Regions from separate parts of the Comamonas sp. GB3 AK4-5 genome, predicted to be linked through region 2. Evidence: riboswitches for the same ligand, from Rfam matches in the RefSeq annotation. Region 2 holds a riboswitch; the other holds the start of a gene.
The links. A riboswitch is a leader RNA that binds a small molecule or an ion and turns the genes downstream of it on or off. The one in region 2 is predicted to bind S-adenosylhomocysteine.
Positions count from the first base shown of each region.

Region 1: linked by a shared signal. The riboswitch ahead of metH (methionine synthase) and the one ahead of ahcY (adenosylhomocysteinase) in region 2 are both predicted to bind S-adenosylhomocysteine.

Region 1 is NZ_CP166730.1:227,839-231,245, reverse strand. It holds gene metH (methionine synthase) at 1-1,780, opposite strand, end outside; S-adenosyl-L-homocysteine riboswitch at 1,817-1,943, opposite strand; gene ACA027_RS00945 (PACE efflux transporter) at 2,024-2,554, opposite strand; gene ACA027_RS00940 (LysR family transcriptional regulator) at 2,628-3,407, shown strand, end outside.
Region 2 is NZ_CP166730.1:689,963-693,369, reverse strand. It holds gene ahcY (adenosylhomocysteinase) at 17-1,447, opposite strand; S-adenosyl-L-homocysteine riboswitch at 1,520-1,599, opposite strand; gene ACA027_RS03040 (helix-turn-helix domain-containing protein) at 1,661-2,092, opposite strand; gene ACA027_RS03035 (DUF2938 domain-containing protein) at 2,175-2,666, shown strand; gene ACA027_RS03030 (response regulator) at 2,663-3,370, opposite strand.

The DNA.
Region 1 (3,407 bases), 460 kb from region 2:
ACAGCGGCGTGGCCTTTTTGTTGGCGTGCTGGGTACGCACCTTGTCGTAGTCGGCCTGCACCCCGGCCAGGTACTGGTCCTTGTTCTCGCCCAGCAGGCTTTGCGCCACGCTCACGCTGCGCGAGGCATCGGGCACATAGACCACCGGGCCCTCGTACTTGGGCGCGATCTTCACGGCCGTGTGCACACGCGAGCAGGTGGCGCCACCAATCAAGAGCGGAATCTTCTTGATGCGGAAGTAGTCGTCCTTGTGCATCTCGCCGGCCACGTACTGCATCTCCTCCAGGCTGGGCGTGATCAGGCCGGACAGGCCGATGATGTCCGCGCCCTCGGCCTTGGCACGGGCCAGGATCTCGTGGCAGGGCACCATCACGCCCATGTTGATGACCTCGAAGTTGTTGCACTGAAGCACCACGGTGACGATGTTCTTGCCGATGTCATGCACATCGCCCTTGACGGTGGCAATGACGATCTTGCCCTTGCTGGACACGTCCAGGCCGGCCGCTTCCTGCTGGCGCTTTTCCTCTTCGATATAGGGCACCAGATGGGCCACGGCCTGCTTCATCACGCGGGCGGACTTCACCACCTGGGGCAGGAACATCTTGCCGGCGCCAAACAGGTCGCCCACCACGTTCATGCCGTCCATGAGCGGGCCTTCGATCACATGCAGCGGGCGACCCCCGCCCTGCACCACGATCTGCTGGTAGGCCTCTTCCGTGTCCTCGGTGATGAAGTCGGTGATGCCGTGCACCAGGGCATGCGAGAGGCGCTCGCCCACGGTCTTGGGATGCTCGGGCGTGCCGCGCCATTCCAGCTTCTTGCTCTCGTCCTTGGCAGCGCCCTTGGCGCTGTCGGCGATCTCCAGCAGGCGCTCGGCCGCGTCGGGGCGGCGGTTGAGTACCACGTCCTCCACGCGCTCGCGCAGATCCGGCTCCAGATCGTCGTACACGCCCACCATGCCAGCGTTGACGATGCCCATGTCCATGCCGGCCGCAATCGCGTGGTAGAGGAAGACGGTGTGTATAGCCTCGCGCACCGGGTCGTTGCCGCGGAAGGAGAAGCTCACGTTCGAAACGCCGCCGCTGATCTTGGCGCCGGGCAGGTTCTGCTTGATCCAGCGCACGGCCTCGATGAAGTCGACGGCGTAGTTGTTGTGCTCTTCAATGCCGGTGGCCACGGCAAAGATATTCGGGTCGAAGATGATGTCCTCGGGCGCAAAACCCACCTCATCCACCAGCACGCGGTAGGCACGCTCGCAGATTTCGATCTTGCGCGCGTAGGTGTCGGCCTGGCCTTTTTCATCAAAGGCCATGACCACGGCGGCCGCGCCATAGCGCTGGATGAGCTTGGCCTCATGCTTGAACTTCTCCAGCCCTTCCTTCATGGAGATGGAGTTCACGATGCCCTTGCCCTGCAGGCATTGCAGGCCGGCCTCGATCACTTCCCACTTGGAGCTGTCCACCATCACCGGCACCTTGGCGATGTCGGGCTCGGAGGCAATCAGGTTCAGAAAGCGCACCATGGCGGCCTTGCTGTCCAGCATGGCCTCGTCCATGTTCACGTCGATGATTTGCGCCCCGTTTTCCACCTGCTGGCGCGCCACGGCCAGGGCTTCCTCGTACTGCTCGTTCAGGATCAGGCGGGCAAAGGCCTTGGAGCCGGTGACGTTGGTGCGCTCGCCCACGTTGACGAACAGCGTGCCCTCGCCGATGAACACGGGCTCCAGGCCCGACAGGCGCATGGGGGGAATGGCAATGGAAGAAGCAGCAGCAACAGACATCAGCTCACCTGTGTAAAACCAAAAAGCAGAATCGAAGACAGGTGAGCGCCGTTGCAAGAGCGGGCAGAGGCGGGCGGGGCCAGGCATCTGCGGACCCCGAGCCTGACCGGCCGATCGTGTACCTGCAGGTACACACCGGCCCGCTGCAGCGCTCCTCGGGGCGAAGCCGGCAATTTTACGGCGTGCCGCCGGAATGTGCCGGCGCGGGGAATGCGTGCAGATGCCCGGCGGTCGGCCTGCGCATCAGGGCTGCAGGTTCTGGGCCGACGCCGGCAGGCCAAAGATGCGGTCAAACGCCCAGTTGAAGACAAAGGTGTAGAGCATGAAGAACACCAGCAGGCCGGCTTCCAGCACCGTGGCTTCCCACAGCGAAATATCGAACCACCAGGCCATCAGCGGGATCAGCATGGCGGCAATACCGCCTTCAAAGCCGATGGCGTGTGCAATGCGGCGCAGCAGGGAACGGCCTTTTTGGGTTTGGCGCAGCTCCCATTGCTCGAACAGCCAGTTGAAAGTGAGGTTCCATGCAATGGCAATGGTGGAGGCCGCCACGGCCATCACACCGGAGTCGCCCGAGTTCTGGCCCGTGGCCATGAACAACAGGCTGGAAACAATGATGGCGATCAGCTCGTACAGACCGACAAACACCACGCGGCGCCAGGGCCCTTGCAGGCCGGTAGGTTTTTTGGGGGATGCGGAGGGGGCGGTGGAGACAGGAGAAGAAGCGGCAGAGAGAGAGGTTGCGGGTGCCATCGCACTGACAGGTTTCGACATGGCCGGCAGTATATGTGCCGTAAATTGAGCACAAAAGTCAGATTCTTTCAGTTTTCTTGATAGATTGGCCGCCATGGCTTTTCCCCCTGAGCAAGTTCTTTTGTTTCTCTCCGTGCTGGACCATGGATCGTTTTCCGCCGCTGCACGCCAGCTGGGGCGCGTGCCCTCAGCCGTCAGCATGGCCATCGCCCAGCTGGAAGCCGAGCTGGACCTCCCGCTTTTTGACCGCAGCGGGCGCGAGCCCCGCCCCACCGCCGCCGCCCGTGCGCTGGAGCCCCAGGCCCGCCTGCTGGCGGCCCAGTTGCAGCAGCTCAACCAGCAGGCCAAGGCCTTGCACCAGGGGCTGGAGGAGCGGCTGACCTTTGCCATTGCGCCCGAGCTGCTCTCCACCGCCTGGGCCGATGGCCTGGTGCCCCTGGCACAGGAGTTTCCCGGGCTGACGGTGGAAGTGCTGGCCGCGCCCCAGGCCGACGCACTGGAGCTGCTGCACGCCGGCCGGGCCCAGCTGGCCCTGATGTTCGAGCGCCCGGCCATGGATGGGCGCGAGGAATTTCAAGGCATGGGCCATGAAACCCTGGTGGCCGTCATGGCCCCGCAGTTCGCCCCCTGGCGCGCCGCACAAACAGCCCATGGCCCCGACGTGCGCTTGAGCACGGACCAGCTCGCCGCCAGCCGCCAGGTACTGGTCACCAGCCGTGACCCGCTGCAGACCCACCCGCGCTTTGTGTTTGCCCACCAGCTGTGGCGCTGCGACAGCTACCAGGCCGCCCTGTCCCTCATCCATACCGGGCTGGCCTGGGGCTGGTTGCCCAGGGGCATGGTGGAGCCCCATATCGCCGCAGGCACCTTGATG
Region 2 (3,407 bases):
AGCGCCTCAGGGGGTGTTAATAACGGTATGTTTCAGGCTTGTAAGGGCCTTCTTTTTTCACGCCGATGTAATCGGCCTGATCCTGGCTCAGCACGGTCAGCTGGGCACCCACCTTCTTCAGGTGCAGGCGGGCCACTTTTTCGTCCAGGATCTTGGGCAACACATAGACCTTGCCCACTTCGTAGGCATCGGGGCGGGTGAACAGCTCGATCTGCGCCAGGGTCTGGTTGGCAAAGGAGTTGGACATCACAAAGCTGGGGTGGCCGGTGGCGCAGCCCAGGTTCACCAGACGGCCCTTGGCCAGCAGAATGATCTTCTTGCCATCGGGGAAAGTGATGTGGTCCACCTGGGGCTTGATCTCTTCCCACTCGTACTTCTCGATCGACGCCACGTCGATTTCATTGTCAAAGTGACCGATGTTGCAGACGATGGCTTCGTCCTTCATGGCGATCATGTGCTCGTGGCGAATGATGTCCTTGTTGCCGGTGGTGGTCACGAAGATGTCGCACTTGTCAGCGGCGTACTCCATGGTCACGACCTTATAGCCTTCCATGGCAGCCTGCAGGGCATTGATGGGGTCAATCTCGGTGACCCACACTTGGGCACGCAGGGCTTGCAGGGCCTGGGCACAGCCCTTGCCCACGTCACCGTAGCCGGCGACCACAGCCACCTTGCCGGCGATCATCACGTCGGTGGCGCGCTTGATGCCGTCCACCAGCGATTCGCGGCAGCCGTACAGATTGTCGAACTTGGACTTGGTCACCGAGTCGTTGACGTTGATGGCACGGAACAGCAGCGTGCCCTTGGCCGACATTTCGTTCAGGCGGTGCACACCGGTGGTGGTTTCCTCGGTCACACCCAGGATGTGGGCGCTCTTGCGGCTGTACCAGGTGGGGTCCACCGCCAGCTTGACCTTGATGGCGGCGAAGACGATCTTTTCTTCTTCCGAACCGGGGTTGGCCAGCACAGAGAGGTCCTTCTCGGCCTTCTTGCCCAGATGCATCAGCATGGTGGCATCGCCGCCATCGTCCAGGATCATGTTCGGGCCTTCGCCCTCGGTGTCCTTGGCGCCGAATTCAAAGATGGCGTGGGTGTAGTCCCAGTAGTCCTTCAGCGATTCGCCCTTGATGGCGTAGACCGGCACGCCGGTTTCGGCGATGGCGGCTGCGGCATGGTCCTGGGTGGAGAAGATGTTGCACGAGGCCCAGCGCACTTGCGCGCCCAGAGCCGTCAGCGTCTCGATCAGCACTGCGGTCTGGATGGTCATGTGCAGCGAGCCGGTGATGCGCGCGCCCTTCAGCGGCTGGGCAGCGGCGAACTCTTCGCGCACAGCCATCAGGCCGGGCATCTCGGTTTCGGCGATCTTGATTTCCTTGCGGCCCCAGGCGGCCAGGGAAATATCGGTGATCGCGGAGTCAGCAGGATTGAATCGAACAGCAGCGTTCATGGTTTTCTCCAAAAAATGAATGAAAAACCACGTTCTGCGGGGGACTTTGAATGAACCTCACCGCACAGAAAGCGTGGGTGAGCGTCGTTGCAATGAAAATCCGAGCCTCACGCCCCGCTCACACTGGGGGCGCTGCAACGCTCCTCGGACAGGCCGCGATTATACGGGCTGCGCCGCATCCGGCAGCCAGACCGGCCAGCCGATGTGACGTGATTAAGGATGCGCTGAAGCGCCGCCCTCTTCCGCCCTGTGCCGCTGGCTGGCCGTATGCAGGCGCAGGATTTGCTGGAATTTCGGGCATTCCAGATGCTGGGGCGCCGGGCATTGCGCCACATGGCGCAGGCCTTCGCGCAGCGCCGTCATGCGACGAATGCTGCGGTCCAGCTCGTCGGCCTTGCGCTCCAGCGCCTGGCGGTCCACCACCAGGCTGCCGCCATCGCCCAGCATCTGGCGAATTTCCGCCAGCGAAAAGCCCGCCGTACGCCCCAGGGTGATCAAGGCCAGCTGCTGCAAGACCTGGGGCTGGTATTGGCGGCGCAAGCCATGGCGACCCGCAGCGGCAATCAAGCCCTGGGCTTCGTAATAGCGCAAGGTGGAGGCGGCCAGCCCCGTGCGCCGCACCACATCTCCTATATCAACCAACATGGGGGCTTGACTTGAAGTCGGCTTGAGTTTGCATAGTGGGATTTTTCAGCATCTTGCTTCTTCTTGTTTGCGCGAGCGTTCCATGAGCTTTACTGACCCCATTGTCACCCTCCAAACCATCGCCATGGGCATAGGCGCCACCATCGCCACCGACTTATGGGCTGCGGCGCGCAAGCGCCTGCTGGGCGTGCCTGCACTCGACTACGCCCTGGTCGGCCGCTGGATTGCCCATATGCCCCATGGCCGTTTTGCCCACGCACCCATTGGTGCCGCGGCGCCCAAGGCCTTTGAGGCAGTTCTGGGCTGGGCCGTACATTTTCTGACCGGTATCGCTTTTGCCGCTGGCCTGGTGCTGTGGCAGGGCAGCGCCTGGCTGGCCACCCCTAGTTTGCTGCCGGCCTTGCTGTTCGGTACGGCCACGGTGGTGTTCCCGTTTTTTGTGATGCAACCCGCCCTGGGTGCAGGCTGGGCCGCCAGCCGCGCGCCGCGCCCCTGGCTGGCCCGTATGCACAGCCTGGTCATGCATGCCGTCTTTGGACTGGGCTTGTACGCCTGCGCCTTGCTGATCCGCTAACTAGCCAGCCCCACCAAGCGATAGCCCACCTGCAGCTCGGTGATCAAATGCCGGGGCTGGGCCGCATCGGCCTCCACCTTTTGCCGCAGATTGGCCATGTGCACACGCAGATAGTGCGGCCGGTCCAGGTATTCCGGCCCCCAGACCTGCAGCAGCAGCTGGCGGTGGGTCAGCACCCTGCCATGGCCTGCAATCAGCGCCGCCAGCAGGCGAAATTCGATGGGAGTCAGGTGCACGGGCTCGCCGGCACGCGCCACCTCATGGGTGGCCAGGTCCACCACCACCGCACCAAACTGCACGCGGCTACCGGGCTTGTCTGCAGCCTGCCCCTGCTGGCGGCGGCGCAGCAGCACGCGCAAGCGCGCCAGCAGCTCGGGCACGCCAAAGGGCTTGGTCAGATAGTCGTCGGCACCGGCATCCAGCACGGCCACTTTTTCTTCCTCGCGCTCTCGGGCCGAGAGCACCAGAATCGGCAAGGCGCTCCAGCTGCGCAGCTCGGCGATCACTGTTTTTCCATCCGCATCGGGCAGGCCCAGGTCCAGCACCACGGCATCGGGCTGGCGGCTGGCGGCTTCGATCAGGCCGCGCTTGGCCGTATCGGCCTCGAAGACCTGCCAGCCCTCGTCCTCCAATGCCAGGCGCACAAAGCGGCGAATGCTGGCCTCATCTTCAATGAGCAAAATGCGGGGGGCGGTGGCAGTCATGTGCATGATTTTGACAAAAGTCGCACCACGCGCACGA